2 regions of the Streptomyces lunalinharesii genome follow, and region 2 is predicted to be linked to the other one. Evidence: predicted binding sites of a transcription regulator. Region 2 holds the regulator's gene; the other holds the start of a gene.
The links. The regulator HspR, encoded in region 2, represses chaperone genes until heat shock. The targets are predictions, from matches to a motif close to TTGAGNNNNNNNNNCTCAA.
Positions count from the first base shown of each region.

Region 1: the regulator HspR is predicted to act here: its motif matches at 3,984-4,002, upstream of lon (endopeptidase La).

Region 1 covers NZ_BAAARK010000007.1:53,254-60,706, forward strand. The annotation lists gene ABD385_RS13490 (MarR family winged helix-turn-helix transcriptional regulator) at 1-282, opposite strand, end outside; gene ABD385_RS13495 (lysozyme) at 573-1,433, shown strand; gene lon (endopeptidase La) at 1,520-3,961, opposite strand; gene ABD385_RS13505 (pentapeptide repeat-containing protein) at 4,123-5,037, opposite strand; gene ABD385_RS13510 (rhomboid-like protein) at 5,162-6,016, opposite strand; gene ABD385_RS13515 (spermidine synthase family protein) at 6,221-6,973, shown strand; gene ABD385_RS13520 (response regulator transcription factor) at 7,057-7,453, shown strand, end outside.
Region 2 covers NZ_BAAARK010000005.1:16,075-23,527, reverse strand. The annotation lists gene ABD385_RS09630 ((Fe-S)-binding protein) at 1-1,770, opposite strand, end outside; gene dnaK (molecular chaperone DnaK) at 2,104-3,960, shown strand; gene grpE (nucleotide exchange factor GrpE) at 3,957-4,643, shown strand; gene dnaJ (molecular chaperone DnaJ) at 4,689-5,867, shown strand; gene ABD385_RS09610 (heat shock protein transcriptional repressor HspR) at 5,869-6,324, shown strand; gene ABD385_RS09605 (hypothetical protein) at 6,432-6,836, opposite strand; gene ABD385_RS09600 (pyridoxamine 5'-phosphate oxidase family protein) at 7,251-7,453, opposite strand, start outside.

The DNA of each region.
Region 1 (7,453 bases), on a different contig from region 2:
GAGCTTCTCCAGGGCGTTCAACTGGCGACTTATGGTCGCCTTGCCGACGCCGAAGAAGGCGGCGAGGTCGGTGGCGCGCTGGGCGCCGGCGTCGGCGAGCCGCACCAGCAGCCCGTAGGCGGCCGGTTCGAGGTCGGGGTGGACCTCGCGGGCGAGTTCGCCGGAGGAGGCCCGGGCGCGGCGCAGGAACACCGCCAATTCGCGCTCCAGGGACAGGAATGCGGGGTCCACTCCCATCGGCTCGCCGTCCGCCGTGGTTCCGCCGGCTCCGGTGTCGTGCACGTCAGCGCCCTTTCCCGCGTCGTCCCATCCAGCAATTCCCCCGTTGTGCCCCCGTGCGTTTCCGTCGCCTGAAATTTTCCTTCCCGGCCGGACGGACCCGCAGTTGGGACAGTATTTCGCAGGATTAGACCAACGGCAGCTCCCGACCCCCTTTTGTCACGGGGGTCTACGCGCGTATCGTCATTTGTGGCATGGCCACACCAAGTGTGGCCCCGGTTTCTCCCCCCTCTCAAGGTCACTTCTCCGCAAAGTCACCGACCGAGATCCACCGAGATCTACGGAGGCACGCAATGCCCGTGCTCAGATCCGGCTCCCCCCACCGTTCCCTGCGCTCGCGCGCCAGCGTGGCCGGGACCCTCCTCGCGACCGTCTCCCTCCTCGTCGGCCTGCCCGGCACCGCCGGTGCCGCGGCCGCCGCGCGCGCGCCCGAGCCCCGCCACCCGGAACTGGACTGGGCGGGCTCCCAGATCGCCCGGCACGAGGGCACCAAGGGCGGCGTGCTGCCGCCGCTGCCCTCGCTGACCGCGTCCGTCGAGGGCGTGGACGTCAGCAGCCACAACGGCAACGTCGCCTGGTCGACGCTGTGGAACGCCGGCGTGAAGTTCGCCTACGTCAAGGCGACGGAGTCCACCAGCTACACCAACCCGTCCTTCGCGCAGCAGTACAACGGCTCCTACAACTCCGGCATGATCCGCGGCTCCTACCACTTCGCCACGCCGGACACCTCCAGCGGCGCCGCCCAGGCCAACTACTTCGTCGACCACGGCGGCGGCTGGTCCAAGGACGGCAAGACGCTGCCCGGCGCACTGGACATGGAGTACAACCCCTACGGCGCGACCTGTTACGGGCTGAGCGCGGCCGGGCTGGTGAACTGGATGAAGGACTGGTTCGCCACCTACAAGGCGCGCACCGGGCGGGACGCCGTCATCTACACCTCCACCAGCTGGTGGAAGCAGTGCACCGGCAACTCCGCTGCGTTCGGCGGCACCAACCCGCTGTGGGTCCCGCGCTACGGCTCGTCGGTCGGCGAACTCCCGGCCGGCTGGGGCTTCCACACCCTCTGGCAGTACACCTCGACCGGCCCGACGGTCGGTGACCACAACCGCTTCAACGGGGCCTACGACCGGCTCCAGGCGCTGGCCAACGGCTGACGCCGCGGCGCGGCCGGCCCGTCCCTCCAGGGGCGGGCCGGCCGTGCGCACCGGTGGCCGGACCGGGCTAGGGCGTTTCTGACGCCCTAGGCGGCGACCGGGACCACCGGCCGCGCGCCGTTCGCGGCCGGCGTCAGGGCCAGCTCCAGCACCTGCCGGACGTCCGCCACCGGGTGGACGTCGAGCGCTTCGAGGACCTCGGCCGGGACGTCGTCCAGGTCCGGTGCGTTGCGCTGGGGGAGGATCACCGTGGTGAGGCCGGCCCGGTGCGCCGCCAGCAGCTTCTGCTTGACGCCGCCGATCGGCAGCACCCGCCCGGTGAGCGAGACCTCACCGGTCATCGCGACGTCCGGCCGGACCGGACGGCCGGAGAGCAGCGAGGCCAGTGCGGTGGTCATCGTGATGCCCGCGCTGGGGCCGTCCTTGGGGACGGCACCGGCCGGCACGTGCAGATGGACCCCGCGCTCCTTCAGGTCGCCCACCGGAAGCTCCAGTTCGGCGCCGTGCGAGCGCAGGAAGGACAGCGCGATGTGCGCCGACTCCTTCATCACGTCGCCCAGCTGCCCGGTGAGCGTCAGGCCGGAGGCCCCGGTCTCCGCGTCGGCCAGCGACGCCTCGACGTACAGCACGTCGCCGCCGGCGCCGGTGACCGCCAGCCCGGTGACCACGCCGGGCACCGCGGTCCGCCGCTCGGCCGGGTCCTGGGCCGACTCCGGGACGTGGTGCGGGCGCCCGATCAGCGGGCGCAGCCCGTCCGGCGCGACGGTGAACGGCAGCTCCCGCTCGCCCAGTTCGTGCTGGGCGGCCACCTTGCGCAACAGCCGGGCGACCGACCGCTCCAGGTCCCGCACGCCGGCCTCGCGGGTGTACTCGCCGGCCAGCTTGCGCAGCGCGTCGTCGGTCACGGCGACCTCGCCGGGGGCCAGACCGGCCCGCTCCAGTTGGCGCGGCAGCAGGTGGTCGCGGGCGATGACGACCTTCTCGTCCTCGGTGTAGCCGTCCAGCCGGACCAGTTCCATCCGGTCCAGCAGCGGCGCGGGGATCGCCTCCAGGACGTTGGCGGTGGCCAGGAACACCACGTCGGACAGGTCCAGTTCGACCTCCAGGTAGTGGTCCCGGAAGGTGTGGTTCTGCGCCGGGTCCAGCACCTCCAGGAGGGCGGCGGACGGGTCGCCCCGGTAGTCGGAGCCCACCTTGTCGATCTCGTCGAGGAGGACGACCGGGTTCATCGACCCGGCCTCCTTGATGGCCCGCACGATCCGCCCGGGCAGCGCGCCCACGTACGTCCGCCGGTGGCCGCGGATCTCCGCCTCGTCCCGGATGCCGCCGAGGGCGACCCGGACGAACGTCCGCCCCATGGCCCGGGCCACGGACTCCCCGAGCGAGGTCTTGCCGACGCCGGGCGGTCCGACGAGGGCCAGCACGGCGCCGCCGGCCCGCCGCCCGGAGGCGCCCGCGGACTCCGGGCCCGGCCCGCGCTCCGCCCGCCGCTTGCGCACCGCCAGGTACTCGGTGATCCGCTCCTTGACGTCCTCCAGCCCGGCGTGGTCGGCGTCCAGCACCCGCTTGGCGCCGGCGATGTCGTAGGCGTCCTCGGTCCGTTCGTTCCACGGCAGTTCCAGGACGGTGTCCAGCCAGGTCCGGATCCAGGAGCCCTCGGGGCTCTGGTCGCTGGCCCGCTCCAGCTTCTCGACCTCCTTCAGGGCGGCCTTGCGGACCTCCGCCGGCAGGTCGGCGGCCTCGACGCGGGCGCGGTAGTCGTCGCCCTCGTCCTCCGGGTCGCCGTTGAGCTGGGCCAGCTCCTTGCGGACCGCCTCCAGTTGGCGGCGGAGCAGGAACTCCCGCTGCTGCTTGTCGACGCCCTCCTGGACCTCCTTGGCGAGGGACTCGGCGACGTCCTGCTCGGCCAGGTGGGAGCGGAGCACGTCGGTGGCGTACTTCAGGCGGGCCACCGGGTCGGTGGTCTCCAGCAGTTGGCGCTTCTGCTCGCCGGTCAGGAACGGCAGGTACCCGGCGTTGTCGGCGAGCGTGGGGACGTCGTCGATGCCGGTGACGCGGTCGACGACCTGCCAGGCGCCGCGCTTGCGCAGCCAGCTGGTGGCCAGCGCCTTGTACGCGGTGACGAGTTCGCCGACGGAGCCGGGCAGCGGGTCGGGGACGGTCTCCTCGACGGGGGTGCCCTCCACCCAGAGCGCGGCGCCCGGCCCGGTGGTGCCGGATCCGATCCGCACCCGCCCCAGGCCGCGGATCAGCGCCCCGGGGTCGCCGTCGGACAGTCGACCGACCTGTTCGATCCGCCCGAGCGTGCCGATCGCCGCGTACGCCCCGTCGATCCGCGGCACCAGCAGCACCCTGGGCTTGCCGCCCGACGCCTCGGAGGTGACGGCGGACTGGGCGGCCTCCACCGCGGCCCGCACCTCGGCATCCGACAGGTCCAGGGGCACCACCATGCCGGGCAGGACGACCTCGTCGTCGAGGGGCAGCACGGGCAGGGTCAGCGTGGTGGACGCCGTGGACTCAGCAGTCATGATCTCCCCTTCGGCAAGCAAGTTGAGCTTTACTCACTCAATGCCGGTGGGTGCGGCGTTGTTCCCCCGGGCGTGTTCGCTGTGAGCGATCACCTGCGGGCAACTCGGTTGCGGGGCGGGGCACCTGGGGCGGGCGGGGCCCGTGCCGGCGGCGGCCGGCGCTACCAGTGGGCGGGGCGGCGCAGCCCCTGTGGCAGCCGGGTGGCCGCATCGCCCCGGGCCGCGTTCACCTGGGCCTGGGTCAGGAAGATGCTGCCGGTGAGGTCGGCGCCGCGCAGGTCGGCGTCCCGGAGGTCGGCGCCGATCATGTCCGCGGAGCGCAGGTCGGCGCCGCGCAGGTCGGCCGCGATGAGGTACGCCCCGCGCAGGTTGGCGCCCCGCAGGTCGGCGTCCTTGAGCCGCGCCCCCATCAGGTCGGCGCCCCGCCGCTCCTTCTTCCGGCCCGGCACCTCGGCCCGGACCGCCTCGCTGACCTTCAGCAGCAGGACGCTGACCACCTCGCGGTGGGCGGCCACGTCCAGCCCGGCCAGCTCCTCGGCGGTGCCCCGGGTCAGCTCCTCGGTCCGCTCCAGGGCGGCCCGCAGCTCGGCGTACACGGCGGCGGACAGTACGGCGCCGGCCGCGCGCGCACGGTCGGCGGAACCACGGTCGCCGGCGGACGGCAGGGCCACCGCCTCCGTGAGGTACCAGAGCAGTTCGTGCAGCTGGCGCATCACGGCGAACGCGTCGAACATCGGCCGGGCGGTCTCCGGCGCGGTCCGCCAGTCCGTCCCGCCGAAGGTGACCTGGGAGACCTTCTGGCCGGCGCCGAAGCACTCGAAGACCGTGCAGCCGGCGAAGCCGCGCTGCCGCAGGTCGCGGTGGACGCCGCAGGCGAAGTCGGTCCGCAGGTTCGGGCAGGGCCGGCCGGCCTCCTTGTCCAGGGCGAAGTCCGCCGAGCGCGCGAACGGCAGCGCCACGCAGCACAGGCCGAAGCAGTCGCCGCAGTCGGAGAGCAGCGGGAGCCGGGCGGCGTCCGGAGCCGGCGACGGGGTGGACGGACGGTCCTGGGCGGGGCGGCGGCGCTCGTGCGACACGGTTCTTCTCTGCTCCTGAGGCCGGCGGTCGCCCTTCGTCACGGCGCCCGCGAGGGCCCCATTCTCCGCGATCGACGGCGTGCATCGCGGCGCGGCCCGGACGGGCGGGCGGGCGGTGCCGGCCTCAGACCGCCCGGCCGGGCCGCAGCGCCGGGTGCCCGAGGTCGCCGAGCAGCGGGGCCGGCCCGGAGCGCTGCGCCCGCCAGTACCGGAGCAGCGGCCAGGCGGCGATCCCCAGGACGAGCGAGAGCGCGTGCCCCCAGTCGGTCATCGGATCGACGTAGGTCAGCAGGCCGGACAGCGCCTGGTAGCCGCCGGCGACCAGCACCGGCCAGCGCAGCCAGGCCGGCAGCAGTCCGGCGAGCGCCCCGACGCAGGTCATCACCCCGAAGCTGATGCCGTAGTCGAGGCGGTGCAGCGAACTGTCCGGCAGCCCTCCGGCGGCGACGGAGAAGCCGACCGGCACCTCCGTGGCGAGGGTGGCCAGCGCGTGTCCGCCGAAGAACACCGCCGCGCTGCGCACCCCGCCGATCCGCCGCTCCAGCGCGGTCAGCACGAAGAGGAACGCCAGGGCGAACCCCGAGAGCAGTCCGCCGGCGCTCCACAGGGCGCTGGCGACGAGCACCAGCAGCGGCGCCTGGGCGAGGTGGACCACGTCCGTGCTGGAGCCCTGGAGCAGGGCGGAGACCACCGAGGGGTCACCCTGCTCGGCGTAGAGCGAGGTGCCCACCAGCACGACCGCGTACCAGAACGTGAAGGGGGTGCCGGTGGGGGTGGGCAGCAGCCGCCAGGGGCGCAGCCGGCTCCGGCGTCGGCGGGCCGGGGTGGGGAGCACAGCCGCCGCGGCCGGCGGGGCGGCGGCGACCGGTGCGGCCGCGTCGCCGCGCTGCCGGGGCAGCCCGGTCAGGAGCACCGGGGCGCCCTCGGCCACCCCGTCCCCGACCGGCGGACCACCGGTCGTCTCGACCGCACTCGCCATCGCACGTCCCTTCCGACACCCCCGCGCACCGTCCGCGATCCACTGTGCACGGCCAATCCATGAGTCAGCTGTGCGAGTGACATCCCTCACAACCCGCAACCCCCGTGAGATGCACCGCGTCCATTTGGGCCGGCCTCCGGAGCCGCTCCGGCGCCCGGTCCGTCGCCGTTGAACCGCGCCCCGGGCGTTGGCCAAGATGGCCGCATGGCTCCCGATCACCCCTGGCATCCGACCGCCGGCACCGAGCCGGCCGTGCACACCCTCGACCGGCGCGAGGGCCCCTACGGAGAGGTGGTGCTGCGGCGCCGGGACCCGGGCGCCGCCGGCCCCCACGCCCCCGGACCGGACGGCCCGGTCTACGAGATCATCGCCAACGGCTGCTTCCTGATGGACACCTCCGACGGGCGTTCCGAACGGCGCCTGGTGGACGCCGCGCTGGCCGCGCTGCCGCCCGACCGCGCCCGGCCCTCGGTGTTGATCGGCGGGCTGGGCGTGGGCTTCTCGCTGGCCCGGGCGGCCGGCCAGCAGCGCTGGGGCCGGATCGCGGTCGTCGAACGGGAGACGGCGGTGATCGACTGGCACCGCACGGGCCCGCTGTCGGCGCTCTCCGGGCCGGCGCTGGCCGACCCGCGCACCGAGGTCCTGCACACCGACCTGGTGGCCCACCTGCGCGAAGGCGCCGGCCAACACGCCTACGACGCCCTGTGCTTGGACATCGACAACGGCCCCGACTGGACCGTCACCGAGGACAACGGCGGGCTCTACTCCCCCGCCGGCCTGGCCGCCTGCCGGGACCGGCTGACCCCCGGCGGGGTCCTCGCGGTGTGGTCCGCGCAGCCGTCGTCGGAGTTCGAGCGGGCGCTGGGAAATGCCGGATTCGAGGGCGTACGGACCGAAGAGATCCCGGTTGCCCGAGGCGTCCCGGACGTGGTCCACCTGGCGCTCCGGTCCGCGTAGGGCGCGTAGCCGACTGTCACATCATGCCCTTACGCTGCTGCCCAGCAAGACGCGACCACGCAGGGCACATGCAGGGGCGGGCGATGGACCAGACTCAGACAACCCAGGGCGGCACCACCGCGGCCACGCCGGGCGCCCAGCGCCGGGTGCTGGTCGTGGAGGACGATCCGACGATCGTCGACGCCATCGCGGCCCGGCTGCGCGCCGAGGGCTTCCAGGTGCAGACGGCCACCGACGGCCCGGCCGCCGTGGACACGGCGGAGGCGTGGCAGCCCGACCTGCTCGTCCTCGACGTGATGCTGCCGGGCTTCGACGGCCTGGAGGTGTGCCGCCGGGTGCAGGCGCAGCGCCCGGTGCCGGTGATGATGCTCACCGCCCGGGACGACGAGACCGACATGCTGGTGGGCCTCGGCGTCGGCGCCGACGACTACATGACCAAGCCGTTCTCCATGCGGGAGCTGGCGGCCCGGGTGCACGTCC
Region 2 (7,453 bases):
GACCTCGTAGTCGCCGCCGAGCTGCGGGTACTCGTTGCCGAGCGTGTTGAGGCAGTGCGGGCAGGTCGCGACGATCTTCTTGGAAGCCTGCGGCTTCTTCGTCGACTCGTCCTCGCCGTCCTCGCCGAAGGCCGCGTTGAGGGCTTCGACGTTCTGCTGGCCGAGTTGCTGGAAGAGGAACTCGTTGCCCAGGCGGCGCGCGGAGTCACCGGTGCACGCCTCGTCGCCGCCCATGATCGCGAACTTCACGCCCGCGATGTGCAGCAGCTCGGCGAACGCCTTGGTGGTCTTCTTGGCGCGGTCCTCCAGGGCGCCGGCGCAGCCGACCCAGTAGAGGTAGTCGACCTCGGTGAGGTCCTCGATGTCCTTGCCGACGACCGGGATCTCGAAGTCGACCTCCTTGGTCCAGGCCAGACGCTGCTTCTTGGCCAGGCCCCAGGGGTTGCCCTTCTTCTCCAGGTTCTTGAGCATCGTGCCCGCCTCGGACGGGAACGCCGACTCGATCATGACCTGGTAGCGGCGCATGTCGACGATGTGGTCGACGTGCTCGATGTCGACCGGGCACTGCTCGACGCAGGCGCCGCACGTGGTGCAGGACCACAGCACGTCGGGGTCGATGACGCCGTTCTCTTCGAGGGTGCCGATCAGCGGGCGCTCGGCCTCCGCGAGGGCGGCGGCCGGGACGTCCTTGAGTTGCTCCTCGGTCGCCTTCTCGTTGCCCTCGGCGTCCTTGCCGCCACCGGCGAGCAGGTACGGGGCCTTGGCGTGCGCGTGGTCGCGCAGCGACATGATCAGCAGCTTCGGGGAGAGCGGCTTGCCGGTGTTCCACGCGGGGCACTGCGACTGGCAGCGGCCGCACTCGGTGCAGGTGGAGAAGTCCAGCAGGCCCTTCCACGAGAAGTGCTCGACCTGGGAGACGCCGAACTGGTCGTCCTCGCCCGGGTCCTCGAAGTCGATCGGCTTGCCGGCCGACGCCATCGGCAGCAGGGCGCCGAGCGCCGTGCCGCCGTCCGCCTCGCGCTTGAACCAGATGTTGGGGAAGGCCAGGAAGCGGTGCCAGGCCACGCCCATGTCGGTCTTGAGCGCGACCGTGATCATCCAGATGAACGAGGTGGCGATCTTCAGGCCGGCGAAGAAGTAGGTGAGGTTCTGGAGCGTGCCGACGCTCATCCCCTTCAGCCACGCGACGACCGGGTACGAGATGAAGAACGAGGCCTCGTAGCCGTCCACGTGGTGCTGGGCGCCCTCCAGGGCGTGCAGCGTGAAGATGCAGATGCCGACGATGAGGATGACGGCCTCGACGAAGTACGCCTGGCCGAAGTTGGAGCCGGCGAAGCGGGACTTGCGGCCCGGCCGGTTCGGCTTCGACAGCTGCCGGATGACGATCAGGGCCAGGATGCCCAGCGTCGTCATGGTGCCGACGAACTCGACGAAGACGTTGTACGGCGTCCAGTCGCCGATGATCGGCAGGAGCCAGTCGGCCTTGAAGAGCTGTCCGATGGCGTTGACGATCGTCAGCAGCAGGGAGAAGAAGCCCACCGCCACGAACCAGTGCGCCACGCCGACGACGCCCCAGCGGTTCATCCGGGTGTGGCCGAGGAACTCCTTGACCACGGTGACCGTGCGTTGCACGGGCTCGTCGGTGCGGGTGCCGGCGGGGACGGGCTGGCCGAGCCGGACCTGGCGGTAGATCTGCAGGATGGCGCGGCCGAATAGCGCGACGCCGACCGCGATTAGGACCAGCGACACGATGATCGCGGCGAGTTGCATGGGAGGCTCCTCGGACCTGCGAGAGCGGAGAAATCTTCAGGAATCCGCGCGATCGGAACGGCCGGGCCGTGGAGATCTGAGCGGAACTACTAAGCGGTAACTTTTCGGGTCTGCGCTGAGGTTACCCAGTATTCCGGGCCCCATGAAGCCGCCCGGCCGGTGATCTGTGTCGCGCGGGCAACCGCCGGGCGGCCCCCGGGCGTCCTCCGCAGCGACCCGATGACGATAAGCGCGACATAAAACTTGAGCGCCTCCGACTCAGGTCTGTTGACAGGTTCGGATCGGTACTGCACCCTTGAGCCTGTTCCACTCAAGTCAGCTGGAGGAATCGAAATGGCACGTGCGGTCGGCATCGACCTGGGCACGACGAACTCCGTCGTCAGTGTTCTCGAAGGCGGTGAGCCCACCGTCATCACCAACGCCGAGGGCGCCAGGACCACGCCGTCCGTCGTCGCCTTCGCCAAGAACGGCGAGGTGTTGGTCGGCGAGGTCGCCAAGCGCCAGGCGGTGACCAACGTCGAGCGGACGATCCGTTCGGTCAAGCGCCACATGGGCACTGACTGGAAGATCAACATCGACGACAAGGACTTCAACCCGCAGCAGATGTCTGCGTTCATCCTGCAGAAGCTGAAGCGGGATGCGGAGTCCTACCTCGGCGAGAAGGTCACCGACGCGGTCATCACCGTCCCGGCGTACTTCAACGACTCCGAGCGCCAGGCCACCAAGGAAGCCGGTGAGATCGCGGGCCTCAACGTCCTGCGCATCGTCAACGAGCCCACCGCGGCCGCCCTGGCCTACGGTCTGGAGAAGGAAGACCAGACCATTCTCGTCTTCGACCTCGGTGGCGGCACCTTCGACGTGTCGCTGCTGGAGATCGGCGACGGCGTGGTCGAGGTGAAGGCCACCAACGGTGACAACCACCTCGGTGGTGACGACTGGGACCAGCGCGTCGTCGACTACCTGGTCAAGCAGTTCGCCAACGGCCACGGCGTGGACCTCTCCAAGGACAAGATGGCGCTCCAGCGCCTGCGCGAGGCCGCGGAGAAGGCGAAGATCGAGCTGTCGTCGTCCAGCGAGACGACGATCAACCTGCCCTACATCACCGCCTCCGCCGAGGGCCCGCTGCACCTGGACGAGAAGCTCACCCGCTCGCAGTTCCAGCAGCTCACCGCGGACCTCCTCGACCGCTGCAAGACCCCGTTCCACAACGTGATCAAGGACGCCGGCATCCAGCTGTCCGAGATCGACCACGTGGTCCTGGTCGGCGGCTCGACCCGCATGCCCGCCGTCGCCGAGCTCGTCAAGGAGCTGACCGGCGGCAAGGAGGCCAACAAGGGCGTCAACCCGGACGAGGTCGTCGCCATGGGCGCCAGCCTCCAGGCCGGTGTCCTCAAGGGCGAGGTCAAGGACGTCCTCCTGCTGGACGTCACCCCGCTGTCCCTCGGCATCGAGACCAAGGGCGGCATCATGACCAAGCTGATCGAGCGCAACACCACGATCCCGACCAAGCGCTCGGAGATCTTCACCACGGCCGAGGACAACCAGCCGTCCGTGCAGATCCAGGTCTACCAGGGCGAGCGCGAGATCGCGGCGTACAACAAGAAGCTCGGAATGTTCGAGCTGACCGGCCTGCCGCCGGCCCCGCGCGGCGTCCCGCAGATCGAGGTCTCCTTCGACATCGACGCCAACGGCATCATGCACGTGACCGCCAAGGACCTGGGCACGGGCAAGGAGCAGAAGATGACCGTCACCGGCGGCTCCTCGCTGCCGAAGGACGAGGTCAACCGCATGCGTGAGGAGGCCGAGCGGTACGCGGAGGAGGACCACAAGCGTCGCGAGGCCGCCGAGACCCGCAACCAGGGCGAGCAGCTGGTCTACCAGACCGAGAAGTTCCTCAAGGACAACGAGGACAAGGTGCCCGCCGAGGTCAAGACCGAGGTCGAGTCCGCCGTCGGCGAGCTGAAGGAGAAGCTCAAGGGCGAGGACACCGCCGAGATCAAGACCGCCTCCGAGAAGGTCGCGGCCGTCTCCCAGAAGCTGGGCCAGGCCATGTACGCCGACGCCCAGGCCGCCCAGGGTGCGGCCGGTGCCGAGGGCGCCGCCGGCGGCCAGCAGGCCAAGCCCGAGGACGACGTGGTCGACGCCGAGATCGTCGACGACGAGAAGCCGAAGAAGGACGGTGCGGCGTGACGGAGGAGACCCCGGGCTTCGACGAGAAGCCCGACGTCCCTTCCGACGCCGCTTCCGAAGACGCGGCGCAGGCCGAGTCCGCCGACAAGGCGGGCTCGGCCCCGGCCGGGGACGTCCAGGACGTAGCGCTCCAGGCCCAGTTGGACCAGGTGCGCACCGCGCTCAACGAGCGCACCACCGACCTCCAGCGGCTCCAGGCGGAGTACCAGAACTACCGCCGCCGGGTCGAGCGCGACCGGGTGACGGTCAAGGAGGTCGCCGCGGCGAACCTGCTGTCCGAGGTGCTGCCGGTGCTCGACGACATCGGTCGGGCCCGGGACCACAGCGAGCTGGTCGGCGGCTTCAAGTCGGTCGCCGAGTCGCTGGAGACCGTGGTCGCCAAGCTCGGGCTGCAGCAGTTCGGCAAGGAGGGCGAGCCCTTCGACCCGACGATCCACGAAGCCCTGATGCACTCGTACGCGCCCGACGTCACGGAGACGACATGCGTCGCCATCCTGCAGCCCGGGTATCGCATCGGTGAGCGCACGATCCGCCCCGCGCGGGTCGCGGTCGCCGAGCCGCAGCCGGGCGCGCAGGGCGCCAAGTCCTCCTCGGAGGAGGAGGCCAAGGGCGCCAAGGGCGGCAAGGGAGCCAAGGGTGCCAAGGCTGCGGACAAGGAAAACGGTGGCCCGGAGAAGGGCTGACGTACGGGCTGAGCAGGGATCCGCCCGGAAGGAGGGACGTCGAGGATGAGCACCAAGGACTTCGTTGAGAAGGACTACTACAAGGTCCTCGGCGTCCCCAAGGACGCCACCGAGGCGGAGATCAAGAAGGCGTACCGCAAGCTCGCCCGGGAGAACCACCCGGACGCCAACAAGGGCGACGCCAAGGCCGAGGAGCGCTTCAAGGAGATCTCCGAGGCCAACGACGTGCTCGGCGACGCCAAGCGCCGCAAGGAGTACGACGAGGCCCGGGCGCTGTTCGGCAACGGCGGCTTCCGGGCCGGCCCCGGCGGCGGGAGCTTCAACTTCGACCTCGGCGACCTCTTCGGAGGCGCCGGGGGCGCGGGCGGAACCGCCGGGTCCGGCGGCTTCGGCGGCGGGATCGGGGACGTCTTCGGCGGCCTGTTCAACCGCGGCGGCTCCACCACCACCCGTACGCAGCCGCGCCGCGGCCAGGACATCGAGTCCGAGGTGACGCTCAGCTTCACCGAGGCGGTCGACGGGGCCACGGTCCCGCTGCGGATGTCCAGCCAGGCGCCCTGCAAGGCGTGCTCCGGCACCGGCGACAAGAACGGCACCCCCCGGGTCTGCCCGACCTGCGTCGGAACCGGCCAGGTCAGCCGGGGCGGGGGCGGCGGGTTCTCGCTCACCGACCCGTGCGCCGACTGCAAGGGCCGCGGCCTGATCGCGCAGCAGCCCTGCGAGGTCTGCAAGGGCAGCGGGCGCGCGTCCAGCGCCCGCACGATGCAGGTCCGCATCCCCGCGGGCGTCGCGGACGGGCAGCGCATCCGGCTGCGCGGCAAGGGCGCCCCGGGCGAGCACGGCGGCCCGGCCGGTGACCTCTACGTGGTCGTCCACGTCGACGCCCACCCGGTCTTCGGCCGCAAGGACGACAACCTCACCGTCACGGTGCCGGTCACCTTCCCGGAGGCCGCGCTCGGCGGCGAGATCAAGGTGCCGACGCTGGGCGGCCCGCCGGTCACGCTGAAGCTGCCGGCCGGCACCCCCAACGGGCGCACTATGCGGGCCCGCGGCAAGGGCGCGACCCGCAAGGACGGCACCCGCGGTGACCTGCTGGTCACCATAGAGGTGGTCGTTCCCAAGGACCTCGGCGACAAGGCGAGGGAAGCGCTGGAGTCCTATCGCGAGGCGACCGCGGGCCCGGACCCGCGGGCGGAGCTGTTCCAGGCCGCGAAGGGAGCATGAGATGGACAGCCGGGGCGGGCAGCGTCGTAACCCCTATGAACTGACCGACGAGTCACCGGTGTACGTCATCTCCGTCGCGGCCCAGCTCTCCGGCCTGCACCCGCAGACCCTGCGGCAGTACGACCGCCTGGGTCTGGTCTCGCCCGACCGTACCGCCGGCCGGGGTCGTCGTTACTCCGCCCGCGACATCGAACTGCTGCGCACCGTCCAGCAGTTGTCGCAGGAGGAGGGCATCAACCTCGCCGGCATCAAGCGCATCATCGAGCTGGAGAACCAGGTCGCGGCCCTGCAACAGCGGGTCGTCGAGCTCCAGGGCGCCCTGGAGGGCGCGGCCAGTGCGATGCAGCAGCGGGAGGCGGCGGTGCACGCCTCCTACCGTCGCGACCTGGTGCCGTACCAGGACGTGCAGCAGACCAGCGCGTTGGTGGTCTGGCGGCCCAAGCGGCCGTCGGACTGACGCCGTAGCGGATGCGGCGAAGGGCCGGGGTGGGCGCACCACCCCGGCCCTTCGTGCGTCGCGGGACCGGCGACGGCCCGGCGCACCGGGCCGTGCGGGCTCGGCGGTCAGCGGCCGTCGTAGCCGGCCGTCGGCATCGACAGTCGGCGGTGCACCTGCGACTTCATCGCGAGGGTGTAGACCGGCTCGTCCAGGTCGGCGGTCTCCAGGCGGACGCCCGCCGCCGCGCAGCGCGCGCCGAACTCGTCGGCGCCGTCGATGGCGTACTCCAGGGCCCGGCGGTTGGGGGTGACGAACACGTCGACCAGGCCCTCTTCGACGTCGTGCCACAGCGCACTGTGGTCGGCGCGCAGCTGGTGCAGGCTGAGTTGGCAGGTCAGCCGGTAGTCACGGGCCGCCGCCCACTGCTTGCACATGGCGTGCTGGCTGCGGTCATCGACCAGGAACGGATCCTCGTCCAGCTCGGACAGCGGCATCAGGCAGGCGATCGCCGTCACTCGGACCGAGTTCATCGTGCCCTCCGGGGCGTGGCGACAGTGGGGGCGACGATACCCCCGCCGAGGGCCCTGGGTGGAGGGGCTGTGCCGGGCGGCGAGGCGTATCCGCAGGCGTGGCAGATCTTCCAGCCGTCCTGGTTCACGGCCAACTGGCCGCCGCACCGGGGGCAGTTCTCTGCGGTGGGGCGGGGGCGCACCGTCCGTTTGCCCGGTGGGCGGCGCGGAGTCGTCGTCGTGTTGTCCAATGCCGACGCCATGCGGCCTCCAGCTGCCGTTTTTCCGCCCGGGACAGGGCCGATGCCGCCCGTCGATGTGCGGAGGTGTTCGGTTCCTGCCGTTCTTGAGTACCAGGTGGGTGCGGAAGGGCGGATCCGGAGGGCATGGTTTCGGACAGGTCCAGACCTGTCCGTGATGGGGGGTGCCCGGCGCTCAGGCCCGGCCGAGGGCCTTGGTCACCGCGATCTCGATCATGACGCGGTCGGGGTTGGGCTGCGGGGTCCGGTCGTACCGCTCGGCGTACCGGCGCACCGCGTCGGCCACCGTCTCCGCGTCGGTCCGCACCCGGGCGATCCCCTCCAGGGTCGCCCAGCGACCGCGGTCCACCTGGCACACCGCGACCCGCGCCCCGTCGG